4 regions of the Sphingomonas sp. ABOLG genome follow, and region 2 is predicted to be linked to each of the others. Evidence: predicted binding sites of a transcription regulator. Region 2 holds the regulator's gene; each other region holds the start of a gene.
What was found. The regulator LexA, encoded in region 2, represses DNA repair genes until DNA is damaged. The targets are predictions, from matches to a motif close to GTTCCNCNCTTGTTCT.

Region 1: the regulator LexA is predicted to act here: its motif matches at 2,194-2,209, upstream of CA236_RS12530 (protein ImuA).
Region 3: the regulator LexA is predicted to act here: its motif matches at 2,399-2,414, upstream of uvrA (excinuclease ABC subunit UvrA).
Region 4: the regulator LexA is predicted to act here: its motif matches at 2,580-2,595, upstream of CA236_RS02215 (ribonucleoside-diphosphate reductase subunit alpha).

What each region holds. Positions count from the first base shown of each region.
Region 1 covers NZ_QQWW01000010.1:26,443-30,654, forward strand. The annotation lists gene CA236_RS12525 (DNA polymerase Y family protein) at 1-1,505, opposite strand, end outside; gene CA236_RS12530 (protein ImuA) at 1,414-2,169, opposite strand; gene CA236_RS12535 (3-methyl-2-oxobutanoate dehydrogenase (2-methylpropanoyl-transferring) subunit alpha) at 2,391-3,677, shown strand; gene CA236_RS12540 (alpha-ketoacid dehydrogenase subunit beta) at 3,871-4,212, shown strand, end outside.
Region 2 covers NZ_QQWW01000013.1:77,770-81,981, forward strand. The annotation lists gene moaC (cyclic pyranopterin monophosphate synthase MoaC) at 1-233, shown strand, start outside; gene CA236_RS14570 (molybdopterin molybdotransferase MoeA) at 300-1,484, shown strand; gene lexA (transcriptional repressor LexA) at 1,540-2,202, shown strand; gene CA236_RS14580 (ComEC/Rec2 family competence protein) at 2,193-4,212, opposite strand, start outside.
Region 3 covers NZ_QQWW01000007.1:165,823-170,034, reverse strand. The annotation lists gene CA236_RS10520 (TonB-dependent receptor) at 1-2,179, shown strand, start outside; gene uvrA (excinuclease ABC subunit UvrA) at 2,422-4,212, shown strand, end outside.
Region 4 covers NZ_QQWW01000002.1:39,337-43,548, reverse strand. The annotation lists gene CA236_RS02220 (EAL domain-containing protein) at 1-2,243, shown strand, start outside; gene CA236_RS02215 (ribonucleoside-diphosphate reductase subunit alpha) at 2,670-4,212, shown strand, end outside.

The sequences.
Region 1 (4,212 bases), on a different contig from region 2:
GCGGCGATGAAGGCGAGCGCGCGCGCGCCGACCCCTGCCTTGGCCAGCGCTGCCGCCAGATCATCGACGAGGCCGGCGAGCCAATGGCTGATCGCATCGGCGGTGGCGATCGGTTCGGCGAAGCGGCGGGTGACGGCGATCGGCTGCACCGGGATGATCGGATCGAGCGGTTCTGGCAGGGCGCCGGTCGCCTGGTCGAGCCGCTGCGCGATCGTCTTGCCGAAGCGGCGGACGAGCGGGGCGCGGGGCATCGCCATGAGCTCGCCGATCGTCTCCACGCCGAGCCGGGCGAGCAATTCGCGCGCGCCATCGGCGAGGCGAAGCGCGGTGACCGGCAGCGGGACGAGCGCGGCGACATGCGCGCCGGGGGGGATGATCGCAGCGGGCGCAGCCTGACGGGCGAAGGCCCAGGCGGCGCCCGCGGTGTCGGCGATCGCCAGCTGCGCGGTGATGCCGAGCCGGGCGAGCAGGCGCAGCAGGCGGCGCGCCATCGCTTCCTCGCCGCCGTGGAGGTGGGCGGTGCCGCTGATCTCGAGGAACAGGCCGTCTTCGCCCGAGAGCGCAACGACCGGGCACCAGCGGCGGGCGAGCGCAGTGGCGAGGCGGTGCAGATCGGCGAGGTCGCCGGCGGCATCCGCGTCGCGCACGTCAATGTCGGGCACGGCGGCGCGCGCCTGGGTCAGCGCCATGCCTGGCGTGAGGCCGAGCGCGCGTGCCTCGGGTGAGGCGGCGGCGATTTCGATGCGGCTGCCGATCTTGTGGACGGTGATCAAGGGCGGCGGAAGTTCTCGAACATTGCGCTTGTGAGGTTTGGGGGCGGGATGTTGGAGATTGCTGGCGCGGGCGACGGTGTTGGCGAGGGTGCGGCCGGTGTCGAAAAAGGGCGCGACGCCGGGGACCCGCGCGCCGGCATCATTGGAGCCGCAGCGGGCGTATTTGTCGGGGTGGGGGCCTTCGCCGGGACCGCGCACCGCGGGCATGGCGTTCCACCGCGCGAGCGCGGCGGCGGCGCGGTCGTCGGCATTGGGATCGAGGCCGTCAAAGCCGCGCCAGCGGGTGTTGGGCACGTCCTCCGGATCGGGACGCACGGGTAGCGTCGTGGGCACGGGGCGCGCGCCTTCGTCCGGCGGCATGGCGCGGAAGGGATGGTCGGCGGCCTCGCTGCGGCGGCCCATTTCGCGCATTGGCGGGCGCTGATGCGCGGGCATCGCCTCCACCTGGCGTGCGACATCGGCGCGCGTCGATTGCGACCAGCGCTTCTCAACAGGCGCAGACGCATCGCTGCGCGCCCAGCGCGCGCCGGGGCGCCAGCCGGTGTTCTTCGGCGCGTCGCATTGCAGCACCTGTTCCTCGGCCACCGCCGCCGTCAGCGGCGCGAGATCGAGCGGCCCTGAATCGAGCGAATTGCCCGGTTCAGGCCGCGGCGTTGGTGCGCGGCGACGCTCGGCCCGGCGCACGCGATCGATCGCCCAGTGCGGCAGGTAGAGCGAGACGACCCGTGTCATCGCAGGCCTCCAGCAAAGTGTCGAAAGGGTCGCCGCCGCGTTGCCGCACCAGCGAGACGGCCCAGCGCGGGCGGCCCATGCTGCCGCAGCGCAGGGGAACGGAGGGGGCGGAAGCGATCCGCCAGCGGGTGAGCGCCGCGGAGGGCGGGGCCAGCGGATCGGCATCCTCGCGCGCATGGCGGCGCAGGAGGAGCGCGATCGTGCGGCCCCCTTCGGCGGCGAGTTGCAGCCGGCGGGTGGCAGGCATGGCAGCGCGCTTCACCTCGCCGATCACCGCGCCAAGACCGCGGTGGCGCAGCCCTTCCTCCATCAGCGCGAGCACTTCGGCATCGTCGCGCGCCTCGGCATAAAGGACGCGTTCGGGGGAGAGGCCCGCCTGGTAGAGGCCGGGGGCGAACAGATCGCGCCGGCGCACGACCCACAGGATCGGACCCCAGGCGCGCGCGGCAATCCCCGCCATGAACAAGGTGGCGGCCGAATCATCGCACATGTCGGCGCCCTTCGCCGCGACCTCGTGCAGCCCATCGAGCCGCAGCCCGCCGTCGGCGAGCCGCGAATCCATATCCGCCACGCCGAAGGGCAGCGTCTCGCGCCGGCGATGGCCGTCGCCCTCAATGGCGCGGAGCGTTTCTCTCAGCTCGGCAATGGTGGCAGGGGATGGCACGGGCACGACTCACTCAAAACTCACGTTCCTCTTTTGTTCCTACAACCGGCGGAGTCAATCGTGCGACTCGAAACCATGATCCATGGCGGTTTCGGCGGACGAAAAGGTCGTGTCACATTTCCTTGCATCGCAGACGCTGGCGCTGTGCGTTGAAATTTTATAACAAGGATTCGATCTGCTCACCGGCGCGTTGTCCGGTGCAACAAGTAACCGGAGAAACTATGGCGGACGCCGCCCGCAGCAATCTGCCCCCGCTCGCGCTGCATGTGCCCGAGCCCAAGTTCCGCCCCGGCGACACGGTCGATTTTTCGGATGTGGAGATCCCCGCCGCGGGATCGGTGCGCCGCCCGGACACTGCCGAGGACGCCCGCGGGTTCACCGACCTCGTCTATACGATGGTCCGCGTGCTCGATGACGACAATCGCGCGGTCGGCCCGTGGGATCCCAAGCTGTCGCCCGATACGCTGCGCCGCATGCTGCGCCATATGGCGACGGTGCGCGCGTTCGACGAACGCATGTTCCGCGCGCAGCGGCAGGGCAAGACGAGCTTCTACATGAAGTCGCTGGGCGAGGAGGCGGTGGCCGTGCCGCAGGCCTATGCGCTCGACGCCGACGACATGTGCTTTCCGTCCTATCGCCAGCAGGGTCTGCTGATCGCGCGCGGGTGCCCGCTGGTCGACATGATGAACCAGATCTATTCGAATGCGGGCGACAAGCTGCAGGGCAAGCAGCTGCCGATCATGTATTCGGAGAAGCGCTTCAGCTTCTTCTCGATCTCCGGCAACCTGACGACGCAATACCCGCAGGCGGTGGGCTGGGCGATGGCGTCGGCATCGAAGGGCGACACGCGCATTGCCGCCACCTGGTGCGGCGAGGGATCGACGGCGGAGGGCGACTTCCACTCCGCGTTGACCTTTGCCACCGTCTATCGCGCACCGGTGATCTTCAACGTCGTCAACAACCAATGGGCGATTTCGAGCTTTTCCGGCTTTGCCGGCGCGGAGGCGACGACCTTTGCCGCGCGCGCGGTTGGCTATGGCATCGCTGGCCTGCGGGTCGACGGCAATGACGCGCTGGCGGTCTATGCCGCCACGCAGTGGGCGGCGGAGCGTGCGCGGACCAACCAGGGCCCCACGCTGATCGAGCATTTCACCTATCGCGCCGAAGGGCATTCCACGTCGGATGACCCGTCGCAATATCGCAGCGCGGGCGAGCCGACCGCATGGCCGCTGGGCGACCCGATCCGCCGGCTGAAGGATCATCTGATCACCATCGGCGAATGGGACGAGGAGCGCCAGGCGACGATGGACAAGGAAGTCGCCGACGAGGTGAAGGCCGCGCAGAAGGAAGCCGAGAAGAACGGCATCCTGGGCCATGGCCTGCACCAGCCGCTCGACACGCTGTTCGACGGCGTGTTCGAGGAGATGCCGTGGCATCTGCGCGAACAGCAGGCGCAGATGATCGCCGAGGAAGAGGAAAGCGGGCGACCGTGGGCGCGCAAGAAGTGAGCGCTGCGACGGTGAGTGCCGCCGCGCGGACGGCGAACAGCACTGGCCGCGCCCCCGGCGGCTCTTTCGACATGATGCGTTTATGGATCCCCGCCTGCGCTGGGATGACGGAGTTGGCCTGGTGAGTGACGTGATCGAGACGAACGCGGAAAATACGGCGGTGGAGACCGACGCCGCCGGCGCCACCCAGCGCATGAACATGATCCAGGCGATCAATTCCGCCATGGACGTGTTGATGGCGCGCGACCCCGACGTCGTGGTGATGGGCGAGGACGTGGGCTATTTCGGCGGCGTGTTCCGCGCGACGGCCGGCCTGCAGGCGAAATATGGCAAGACGCGCGTGTTCGACACGCCGATCACCGAGATCGGCATCATCGGCGTCGCGATCGGCATGGGGGCTTATGGCCTTCGCCCGGTGCCCGAGATCCAGTTTGCCGATTACATCTACCCCGCGCTCGACCAGCTGGTGAGCGAGGCGGCGCGGCTGCGCTATCGTTCGGACGGGGAATTCACCGCGCCGATCACGGTGCGCTCG
Region 2 (4,212 bases):
TGCCGCTGTCGAAGGTGACGCTGGACCTGTCGATCGAGGACGACGGCGTCAGCGCGCAGGCCATCGTTGCCACCAACGGCCGAACGGGCGTGGAGATGGAGGCGCTGACCGCCGTCTCCACGGCGCTGCTGACCGTCTATGACATGGCCAAGGCACTCGATAAGCGGATGACGATCGGCAACATCCGCCTGCTGAAGAAAACCGGCGGCAAGTCGGGCGATTTCGTCGCCTGACCCTCAGGGCCGCGCCGCGATTATTATGGGTGTTGCCGACAGCATGAATCTGTCACTCGCCGGATCATGAGCGAATTGCTTCCTGTCGCAGAGGCGCAGGCGCGCCTGTTGGCTGCGGCGCCCGCGCTGTCGACCGAAACGCTGCCGCTGGCGGACGCGATCGGACGCTGGGTGGCGGTCCCGTTGATCGCGTGCCGTACCCAGCCCGAGCGCGACCTGTCGGCGATGGACGGCTATGCCGTGCGGTTCAGTGACCTGCCGGGCCCGATGCGAGTGATCGGCGAGAGCGCCGCCGGACGGCCATTTGCAGGTGCCGTGAAGGCGGGCCAGGCGACCCGGATCTTCACTGGCGCCGCCGTGCCCGAGGGCGCCGACACGGTGATGGTGCAGGAAGAGGCCCGTCACGACGGCGATACCTTATGGCTCGATGGCGAAGGACCGGCACGCGAGGGCGCCAACATCCGGCGACGCGGGCTCGATTTTGCGAACGGCGATACGCTGGTCGCGGCCGGCGAACGGCTGACGCCGGCGCGCCTGGCGGTGGCGGCCACCGGGGGGCTGGGCGACGTCACCGTCCGGCGCCGGGTTCGTGTGGCGATCGCCGCGACGGGCGATGAACTGGTCGAACCCGGACGGGCCGTCGAGCCCGGCCGACTACCGGAATCGAACCGCCTGCTGCTACGGGCGCTGCTCGCGGATCTTCCGGTGGAGATCATCGACCTCGGCATCCTCCCTGACCGGTTGGAACCGCTGACCGACACGTTCCGCCATGTGGCGGCCGACGTCCTCGTCACCACCGGTGGCGCCTCGGTTGGGGATCACGACCTGGTTCGTCCTGCGCTGCAGGCGGCGGGCGCCGCGATCGATTTCTGGCGCATCGCGCTTCGCCCCGGCAAGCCGCTGATGGCGGGGTGGCGCGGCGACATGGCCGTGCTGGGGCTACCGGGAAACCCCGTCTCCGCCTTTGTCACCGGCTTGCTGTTCGTGAAGCCGATGGTCGCGGCGCTTGCCGGGGCGGCGCAGCCCCTGCCACAAACGACCACCGGCATCCTTGGCGAAGCGTTGCCGGCCAATGGCCCGCGCACTGATTATCTACGCGCAGAGTTGCGCGATGGACGGGCCTATGTTGCTACGATCCAGGACAGTTCCATGCTACGAACGTTGGCACGGGCAGGCTGCCTCGTCGTTCGTCAACCACATGCTCCTGCTGCGGCGATGGGCGACTCGGCAGAAATCCTCGTGATTGCTTGACGCGTCGGTTTACGTTCCTTAAAGGTTCCCAGTCTGTTCGCCGCGGAGATGATGCATGCTCACCAAAAAGCAGCACGAGTTGATCTGTTTCATCAATGATCGACTGGCCGAAACCGGCGTCTCCCCTTCGTTCGAAGAGATGAAGGATGCGCTGGACCTGAAATCGAAGTCCGGGGTCCACCGCCTCATTTCTGCGCTGGAAGAGCGTGGCTTTCTGCGTCGCTTGCCCAACCGCGCCCGCGCGCTGGAAGTGCTGAAGGTGCCCGACCGTCCGGAAAGCCGCGAGGCGGTCCGTTCATCCACGCCGGCGCCTACATTGCCGGAACCGGCCAACGACGTCGTCGAAGTGCCGCTGCACGGGCGGATCGCGGCCGGCGCCCCGATCGAGGCGCTCGAAGGCTCCACCAGCCTGCCGGTGCCGGCGGCGCTTTTGGGCTCGGGTGAGCATTTCGCACTTGAGGTTGCCGGCGACTCGATGGTCGAGGCGGGCATCCTCGACGGCGACTTCGCCTTGATCCGCAAGCAGGATGTGGCGCGCGATGGCGAGATCGTGGTCGCGCTGATCGAGGACAGCGAGGCGACGCTGAAATATTTTCGGCGCGAAGGCACGATGATCCGGCTCGACCCGGCGAACCGCTCCTATGATCCGCAGCGTTATGCGCCAGCGCAGGTGCGGGTGCAGGGCAAGTTGGCCGGGATTCTGCGGCGTTATTCCTGATTGGCCGGGCGCAGGCCCGCCGGCAGCGGGCTGAACGCTTTCTCCGGGCGAAACGTCGGTTGTTCATCCTTGCGCCAGCGGTTCGTTGAGCGGCCCGGCAGGATTGGCATCCCGGCGAGCACCCAGGGGTGAGCATCGCCGGGGCGGATCACGGTATCGACGCGCCCGGTAGAGAGCGAAATCGCCACCCCGCCGGTTCGCGCGAGCATCTCACGATCGAGGCGCAGCCATCGCGGCGTACAGCGACGCGGCAGGCGGCGTTCGCTGACCACGATATCGGCATTGCGGCATGCCTGGATCAGCGCGCCGACGGGAACCAGATAGGCGCTGCGCGTCGCCAGCACGCGCCATGTGCGGTCGCCGACCGGCAGATCGACGCGGCATAGATCGCGCGAACAGCGCGCCGCGCCCTGATCGGACAAGAGCACCGGTTCGGCGTCAGATCCGCCATTTTCCGCCAGCATGTCACGCGCATAATCGCCCGCCCGATCGCGCAGCAGCGCTACGCGCCCATCGGGCAGCCGCACGCCGAGATGCCGTCCGTCGCCGGTTACCAGAAGGTCGGAGGGCGGTGTCGCGAGCGCCCAAAGCGCGCCGACCGCGACCGGGATCAAGCCGATCCGCCGCCAGCGCGTCCGCCAGAGCGCCAGCCACAGCCCGCCGCCGACCATCAACGCGAAGGCGCCCGCCGGCATCGCTGGCAGTGCCGCGACCGCCCCAGGCGCCGCCGCCGTCGTCCGGGCGATCCACAACAATAGCGATAACCCCTGCCCCGTCAGCCACCAGAAGGGCGCGCCGAGCCCCGTCGTATCGAACAGCAGCGCCAATGCCTCCAGCGGCATCACGACAAAGGTGGTCAGCGGGATGGCGACGATATTGGCCAGCGCGCCATAGATGCCGGCCTTGTGGAAGTGGAAGACGGCGATCGGCATCAACGCGACTTCGACGATCGCGCCGGTCAGCAGCAACGAGCCGCCATTGCGCAGGAGGCGGCGGCCCCATGATTCCTCGCGCGGCGCGAACCAGCGGCGGACCGCCGGATGCTCAGCCAGCGCGATGATCGCAGTGACGGCGGCGAAGGAGAGCTGGAAGCTGGGCCCCGCCAGGGACGCCGGCCAGAGCAGCAGCACGACGAGTGCGCCGGTCGCCACCAGCCGCAAGGTCAGCGCCTCTCGCCCCATCGCCATGGCGGCGAGCACCAGCAAGGCGGCGATGCAACTGCGGATCGTGGGCACCTCGCTCCCGGTCAGCCAGGTATAGCCGAGCGCGGTCACGGCAGCGGTCGCCGCTGCGATCAGCGGAACCCGACCGGTGAGCGCGAGCCGCATGTTGAGCGCGAGCAGTCGTGCGGCGAGCAGCATCGTCAGGCCGACGACCGCGGTGATATGGAGTCCACTGACCGACAGAAGATGCGCAAGGCCGGAGCGGCGCATCGCCTCGTGATCCGGTTCCTCGATCCCCCCGGTATCGCCGGTCGCCAGCGCGGCGGCGATGCCGCCGGCACTTCCCTCCAAATTGTGCTGGATGTGGCGGGACAGGCGCGCGCGGAACGGCTCTCCAGCGACCGCACCCGCCAGGATCTCGGGTGAGCCGAGCGCCCGCCCGGTGGCACCAATCCCGCTGAACCATGCCACGCGCGCGAAATCATAGGCGCCCGGCACCGCCGGCGGCGGAGGCGGCATCAACCGCGCGCGCAGGCTGATCCGCGTCCCAGGCAGCAGCCCGGCCGGCACGTCCTGCTCTGCTACGTTGACGCGCACGTGGAGGGGCGCACGCGGCGGCCTGCGATCAAGCCACTCAAGATCGCCGAGCCGCAGCCGCACTAGGCCCCGCGCCGGCAATGCGTTCATTGCCTCCACCCGCCCAGTGAAAGTCGCGATCGCGGGACGCGCAAGGACGGGCGCGGCCGCCGTTTCCGCCCGCAGCCACACCAGCGCGAGCCCGGCCGCGAAAGCAATGCTGCCGATCGCCGCCACCCGGGCAGCGCGACTACCGGCGGAGGATGCCGCA
Region 3 (4,212 bases), on a different contig from region 2:
CGACGTGAAGCGTTACGTCTTCAACGCGCTCGGCCATTTCGAAGTGTCTGAGGGCTTCGTCCCCTTCTTCGAAGCCAAGTACGTCCGCACCGAAGCACGCGGCTCGCAGAGCGGTCCGTTCTTCTCGCAGGGCCAGACGCTCTCCGACGGCGTGGCGATCGCAGGGTTCACCGACCGGTCCTACTCGAACGCGGGATCCGGCTCCGTCAACCGTGAAGGCATCCGCCTCGACAACCCGTATCTGAACGCGGCTGCCCGCGCGACGATCGCTGGTCAGCTTCGCAACTCGATCGTTTCGGGTGTGAACCCGAACACGGGCGCCGCATTCAGCGGTGCGTCCGCCGCCGCCAACCAGGCAGCAGCGCTGGCCCAGGTCGATGCCGGCACCTATCGTTTCAGCCTGCGTCGCAACTGGCTCGACCTCGGCATCCGCGACGAGCAGATCGAGCGTGATACCTTCCGCATCGTCGGTGGTGTCCGCGGCGATTTCAACGACGACTGGACCTACGAAGTTTCGGTGAACTACGGTGAGCACCGCGAAAACAATCTGATCGTCGGCAACGTGAACACCCAGCGTTACCTGCTGGCGCTGGACACGACGCGCAACGCCGCTGGTCAGATCGTCTGCCGTGCGCAGGTCGACGGCGCCTATGCCGGCAGCGACCTGGGTGGCAATCCGGCACAGCTCGCGGCCGATATCGCCGCCTGCGTCCCGCTCAATCCGTTCGGCGAGGGCTCGGTCAGCCAGGCCGCGCGCAACTACATCCTGTCGCCGACCGAAGCATCGGGCAAGGCAACGCAGCTGGTCGTCAACGGCTTCGTCGCGGGTGATTCCAGCCAGCTGTTCGAACTGCCCGGTGGCCCGGTCGGCTTCTCGGTTGGCGGCGAATATCGTCGCGAAACGCTGACCTACGACCTCGATCCGCTGACCCAGGCGGGCTACAACTTCTACAACGCGATCCCGAGCTTCCGCTCGCCTGCGTTCGAAGTGAAGGAAGCGTTCGGCGAATTGTCGATCCCGCTTCTGAAGGACGTGTTCCTGTTCAAGGAACTGACGATCTCGGGTGCGGCCCGCGTCGCGGACTACACCGGTTCGGTCGGCACGGTCGTGGCGTGGAACGGCAATGCCACCTGGCGCCCGGTCGACGACCTGCTGCTGCGTGGTGGTTACTCGCGCTCGGTGCGTTCGCCGTATCTGGGTGAGCAGTATTCGCCGCTCGGCCAGAACTACACCGCTGCTCCGAACGATCCGTGCTCGGCGCGCAACATCAACACTGGTTCCGCAACGCGCCCCGCGAATTGCGAGGCGGCCGGTCGTCCGGCAGGTTATGACTTCGTCTACACCTCGTCGCTGGAAATCCAGAGCGGTGGCAACCGTCAGCTTGAGGCGGAAACGTCCAACTCGCTGACGCTGGGCGGTGTCTTCTCGCCGCGCTTCGTGCCGGGTCTGTCGCTGTCGGTCGATTACTACGACATCACGGTCAACAACGTGATCACGTCGCCGACGGTCCAGCAGGCCTTGAACGCGTGCTACGACGCACCGAACCTGAACAACCAGTTCTGCGATCTGTTCACCCGCGCTGGCGCCAATGGTGGTCCGAACGGCGAAGAAGCGTTCCGGGTCATCGAGGGATCGTTCCAGGATCTTCCGCAGAACTATGCCCGCTTCAAGACGCGCGGCATCGACACGCAGCTCGCGTATAACCGCGACTTCGGCTTCATGCGGGCGAACTTCAAGGCGGTCTGGACTCACCTGATCCAGCTCGACCAGTTCACCGATCCGTCGCGTCCGGAATTCAAGAACGTTCTGACGAGCGAGCTCAGCTATCCGAAGGATCAGGTGATCGCGTTCACCGACCTGCGCTTCGGCAAGTTCACGCTCGGCCACACGATCCGCTGGATCGACGGCATGTATCTGAACACCTTCGAAGACTATAACAGCGTGAACGGTCAGCCGCCGCAGAACCCGGACTATGCGACGATCCGCAAGTATCCGTCGGTTGTGTACAACGACATCCGCTTCGGCGTCGACGTGGAAGACAATTTCACGCTCGACTTCGGCGTCAACAACGTTGGCGACGTCAAGCCGCCGTACGGTCTGACCGGCATCACCACCGGCTCGGGTATCTACGACAACCGCGGCCGCTTCTTCTACGCGGGCTTCCGCGCACGCTTCTGATCCATCGATCAGATTGCACTTTTGGAGGGGTCGGCCATGCCGGCCCCTCTTTTTTTGTGCCACGAGCCGGTTCGTCGTTCAGCCTTGGCGGGTGTTGAGGCTCAGCACAGCGGCTGACGAATGACAGGAGCCCTACCCGCACGGGCAAAAGATACCTTTCCGTCCGCCGCTGGCATCCCCCGCCCCCGCTTCCTACATCTCCGGTCTATCCTCCCGACCGGAACGGAAGTAGAACTAAACGCATGCTGACTCACATCTCCGTCCGCGGCGCGCGCGAGCACAATCTCAAGGACGTAAGCGTCGATATCCCCCGGGATACGCTGACGGTGATCACCGGCCTCTCCGGCTCGGGCAAGTCGAGCCTCGCGTTCGACACTATCTATGCCGAGGGTCAGCGCCGCTACGTCGAGTCCCTGTCGGCCTACGCGCGCCAGTTCCTCGAACTGATGCAGAAGCCGGACGTCGATCATATCGAGGGGCTCTCGCCCGCCATCTCGATCGAGCAGAAGACCACCAGCCGCAATCCGCGCTCCACCGTCGCGACGGTGACGGAGATCTACGATTACATGCGCCTCCTCTGGGCGCGTGTCGGCATCCCCTATTCGCCCGTCACCGGGGAGCCGATCGCGGCGCAGACCGTCAGCCAGATGGTCGACCGGGTCATGGCGCTGCCCGAAGGCACGCGGCTCTACCTCCTCGCCCCCGTCGTGCGCGGCCGCAAGGGTGAGTATCGCAAGGAAATGGCCGAGTGGCAGAAGGCCGGTTTCACCCGCGTGCGCATCGACGGCGAGATTCACGAGATCGAGGACGCGCCCGCGCTCGACAAGAAGTACAAGCATGACATCGAGGTCGTGGTCGATCGCCTCGCGGTGAACGCGGACATCGCCACCCGCCTCGCCGACAGTTTCGAGACCGCGCTGAAGCTCGCCGATGGCCTCGCCTATGTCGACCTCGCCGACGGCGTCGTGCCGGGGCGCGAGGACGAGGCCGCGTCCGGCGGCGCGATGAAGAACGCCGGTGTGCCCGCCAACCGCATCGTCTTCTCCGAGAAGTTCGCTTGCCCGGTCAGCGGCTTCACCATCGCCGAGATCGAGCCGCGCCTCTTCTCCTTCAACGCCCCCCAGGGCGCCTGCCCGGCGTGCGACGGCCTCGGCGAAAAGCTGATCTTCGACGAGGATCTCGTCGTCCCCAACCACGCGCTCACCATCAAGAAGGGCGCCGTCGTCCCCTGGGCGAAGTCCAACCCGCCCTCACCCTATTACATGCAGGTGCTCGGCTCCCTCGCCCGCGCCTATGATTTCAGCCTCGACACCCCCTGGGCCGACCTTCCGGAGGAGGTGCGGAACATCATCCTCCAGGGCACCAAGGGCAAGGCGGTCACCCTCACCTTCATCGACGGCAAGAAGAGCTACGACGTCAGCAAGCCGTTCGAGGGGGTCATTGGCAACCTCAATCGCCGCATGCTCCAGACGGAGAGCGCGTGGATGAAGGAGGAGCTCGGCAAGTACCAGTCGTCCCAGCCGTGCGAGGTCTGCCACGGCGCCCGCCTGAAGCCCGAGGCGCTGGCGGTGAAGGTCGCGATGCAGGACATCAGCCACGCGACCCACCTCTCGGTGGTCGACGCACTCGCCTTCTTCACCGACCTGCCCAATCACCTGAACGACCAGCAGCGCGCCATCGCGGAGCGCATTCTGAAGGAGATCGTCGAGCGGCTCGGCTTCCTCAACAACGTTGGCCTCGACTATCTCAACCTCGATCGCACCTCCGGCACCCTGTCGGGCGGCGAGAGCCAGCGCATCCGCCTCGCCTCGCAGATTGGCAGCGGCCTCTCGGGCGTCCTCTACGTCCTCGACGAGCCCTCGATCGGCCTGCATCAGCGCGACAACGACATGCTGCTCGCCACGCTCCGCCGCCTGCGCGATCTCGGCAACACCGTCCTCGTCGTCGAGCATGACGAGGATGCGATCCGCACCGCCGATTACGTGATCGACATGGGCCCCGGCGCCGGCGTCCACGGCGGGCAGATCGTCGCT
Region 4 (4,212 bases), on a different contig from region 2:
GCGGATCGCTTCAGGTCACCGCCTTCGTGACCTGCTTCGGCGCGATCATCATGGCGGCGATTGTGCTTCATTCTGTGCGCGTCGCCTCGCTCGCCCTGGCGCTCACGCTGGCGATGCTGGTGCCGGTGAACGCGGGACTGGGCGCAGCGTCGGCCGCCGCGATCGTGCTCGCCACCTTGTTGCTGGCCGGCGTGTTGCGCATGGCGCGGCGCGATCATCGGGCGCTGGGCACGCGCGAGCAGGAGGAGCGTGACCGAGTCCTCGCGGTCCGGCTGATCGCGGAATATGAAAGCCACAGTACGGGCTGGTTCTGGCAGACCGACCGTTATGGCTGCCTGGTTCACCTCAGCGGCAAGCTGGTCAACGAGTTGCAGACGCTTGGCTTCATGCCGCTGGGCCAGCGGCTGGTGGAGGTTTTCCGCGTCGATTCGACCATGGCGGATACCGAGCGGACGCTGACCTTTCACCTGTCGGCGCGCACCAGCTTCTCCGATTATTCGGTGCGCCCCGCGTTCGAGGCGGGCGGCGACCGGTGGTGGTCAATCTCCGGCCGGCCGCTGCTGGACGATCTTGGCCGATTTCATGGCTTCATCGGCTTCGGCTCCGACCTCACCGAAAAGCGTCGTGCCGATGCGGAGATCACGCGCCTCGCGCTGTTCGACAGCCTGACCGGCCTCGCCAATCGCCAGCGGATGCGCCTGTCGCTCGATCAGACGCTGGCACCGGTCACGGGCGCACGCAGCACCAACGCGCTGCTGCTGCTCGATCTCGACCGGTTCAAGGCGGTCAACGACACGCTCGGCCACCAGATGGGCGACGAACTGCTGAAACAGGTCGCCCATCGGCTGCAGCAGAGCGTCGGGGACGCGGGCCTCGTCGGGCGCCTCGGCGGCGACGAGTTTCAGGTCGTCCTGCCGCGCGAGGGCAATCGCGAACGTCTGGGGACGCTGGCACAGCAGATCATCGCCGCCTTGTCGCAGCCTTATTTCCTGGGCGGCTCGTCCGTGTCGATCGGCTGTTCGATCGGCATCGCGATCGCACCCGAACATGGCAATGACAGCGAGACGCTGATCCGCAATGCCGACCTCGCGCTCTACGCCGCCAAGGCGGACGGCCGCGGCGTTTCACGCTTCTTCCGCGAGGAGATGCTGGCCGGCGCGCAGAACCGCAAGCGGCTGGAGGACGACCTTCGCCAGGCGCTCGCCAACGACGAATTCCACCTTGTCTATCAGCCCGTCGTTTCGACCAGCAGCGAGCGCGTGGTCGGCTATGAAGCGCTGCTGCGTTGGGTGCATCCGATCCGCGGCGCGGTCAGCCCGGCCGACTTCATCCCGATCGCGGAGGAATGCGGGATGATTGAGGCGATCGGCGAGTGGGTCCTGCGCACCGCCTGCGCGGAAGCGGCGCAATGGCCCGACCCGGTCCGCATCGCCGTCAACGTCTCGGCGATCCAGTTCGCCAATCCCGCGCTGCCGGCGATCGTCACCAGCGCGATTGCCTCCGCCGGTCTCGCCGCCAGCCGACTGGAGCTGGAAATCACCGAAAGCGTCTTCCTGACCGACGATTCCTCCTCCAGCCACATGTTCCGGGCGCTGAAGGGGATCGGGGTTCGCCTGGCGCTCGACGATTTCGGCACCGGCTATTCCTCGCTCGGCTATCTGAAGAAGGCGCCATTCGACAAGATCAAGATCGACCAGAGCTTCGTGCGCGGTGCGATCCAGGCCGGTAATCGCAACGCGGCGATCATCCGCGCGATCGTGACGCTGGCAGAGACGCTGGGGATGGAAACCACCGCCGAGGGCGTCGAGCAGCAGGACGAGATCGCGCTGATCCGAGACCTTGGCTGCAGCCACATCCAGGGCTTCGTCTATGGCCGCCCCGGCCGCGCCGCTGAGATGCTGGCGCTGTTCCGCGAACAGGACGGCGCGGCGCTTGCGGTTGGCCATCGCGTCAGCCGCGCCGCGCGGTCTACCGTGCTGCGATCGGCGCGGCTCGAGGTCGGCGGCGACACCGGGGAGGTGCGGATCCGCAACCTGTCGGCGACCGGGGTGATGATCGACGGCGTCGACTTTCCGGAAGAGGCGGTCGGCGCCGAGGTGCGGATCGAGCTGGTCGAGGAGGAGATGTTCCCCGCCGTGATCCGCTGGGTCGACGAGGGCCGCGCCGGGCTGGAATTCGCCCGCCATTTCGACATGGAGCGCCTGTCGCCGGCGCAGCCGCGCACGCTGCGCAAGGCAGGCTGAGCGCCGCAGTTCTGCGCTGCTCGGGAGCGCGAGCGGCGCGTTAGACCCGCCCCGGCCGCATGTCCGGCGCCGCGCCACAAGCCCGGGAAAATTTTTCCCTCGCGACCTTCAGCCTTGCAATTCGCGAACCCCGCGGAAGTCCACGCGTCGCCGCATGGCGAGGCGACGGAGCGGCACTCAAATGGCCGCTTCGAGACCACCTTCCCCCTTGCCTCTTCGCGCGCTCTGCCACAATCTGTGGGGGTAGACTGCTACGGCGGGCGCTAGTGCTGGTAGAACAGATAGCGGCCGCTCTGCCGCTGAAGGGAACGGACATGCGGGCGAGGCACCCACATTGATCCCTTTTTGTTCTTAGTGAAGCGCGTTCGGGTGTAGCATGATGGCTCGCCTCCGATTCGGACGAGCTCAACTGGGGGAACGGCCGCGATGGATTTTAGAGACGCGAACGAGGCGAACATGGCAACCGACACCTTAGTAGCAAGTGCCGAGGGCACGGGCGCAGCGGAAGCGAGCGCGACCAAGGGTGCGTTGCGCAAGCCGTACCCGATCGAGGTCGATCATTCGCGCGATGCGCTGTTGACCGATTTCGGCAAGGACACGCTGCAGGATCGCTACCTGTTGCCGGGCGAATCCTATCAGGATCTCTTCGTGCGCGTCGCGAGCGCCTACGCCGATGATGCCGCGCATGCGCAGCGCATCTACGATTACATCAGCCGCCTGTGGTTCATGCCGGCGACGCCCGTGCTGTCGAACGGCGGCACCGGGCGCGGGCTGCCGATCAGCTGCTACCTCAATTCCGTGCCCGACAGCCTGAACGGCATCGTCGACACCTGGAACGAGAATGTCTGGCTCGCGTCGCGCGGCGGCGGCATCGGCACCTATTGGGGCAATGTGCGCGGCATCGGTGAGCCGGTCGGCCTCAACGGCAAGACCAGCGGCATCATCCCCTTCGTGCGCGTGATGGACAGCCTGACGCTGGCGATCAGCCAGGGTTCACTGCGCCGCGGCTCGGCCGCCTGCTATCTCGACGTGTCGCACCCGGAGATCGAGGAGTTCCTCGAGATCCGCAAGCCGTCGGGCGATTTCAACCGCAAGGCGCTGAACCTGCACCACGGCGTGCTGATCCCCGACGCGTTCATGGAAGCGGTGCGCGACGGCGGCGAATGGGAGCTGAAGTCCCCCAAGGATGGCACCGTCCGCGGCAAGGTCGATGCGCGCAGCCTGTTCCAGAAGCTGGTCGAGACTCGCTTGGCGACCGGCGAGCCGTACATCGTGTTCGCCGATCACGTGAACAAGAACATGCCCAAGCATCACCGCGACCTGGGCCTGAAGGTCTCCACCTCGAACCTGTGCAGCGAGATCACGCTGCCGACGGGCCGCGACCATCTCGGCAATGATCGCACCGCGGTCTGCTGCCTCTCCTCACTCAACCTGGAGACGTGGGACCAGTGGAAGGACGACAAGCAGTTCATCGAGGACGTGATGCGCTTCCTCGACAATGTGCTGCAGGATTATATCGACCGGCATGAGCCGGGCATGGAGCGTGCGGCTTACTCCGCGGCGCGTGAGCGCTCGGTCGGCCTTGGCGTCATGGGCTTCCACTCCTTCCTCCAGGCACGCGGCCTGCCGATGGAAGGCGCGATGGCGAAGAGCTGGAACCTGCGCATCTTCAAGCACATCAATGCGCAGGTGAACCAGGCATCGATGACGCTGGCGGCCGAGCGTGGCCCCTGCCCCGATGCGGCCGACATGGGCGTGATGGAGCGGTTCAGCTGCAAGATGGCGATCGCGCCGACCGCGTCGATCTCGATCATCTGCGGTGGCACGTCCGCCTGCATCGAGCCGATCCCGGCCAACATCTACACCCACAAGACGCTGTCCGGCAGCTTCGCGGTGAAGAACCCGTATCTGGAGAAGCTGCTCAACGAGAAGAGCAAGAACGCGGACAGCGTCTGGAACTCGATCCTCG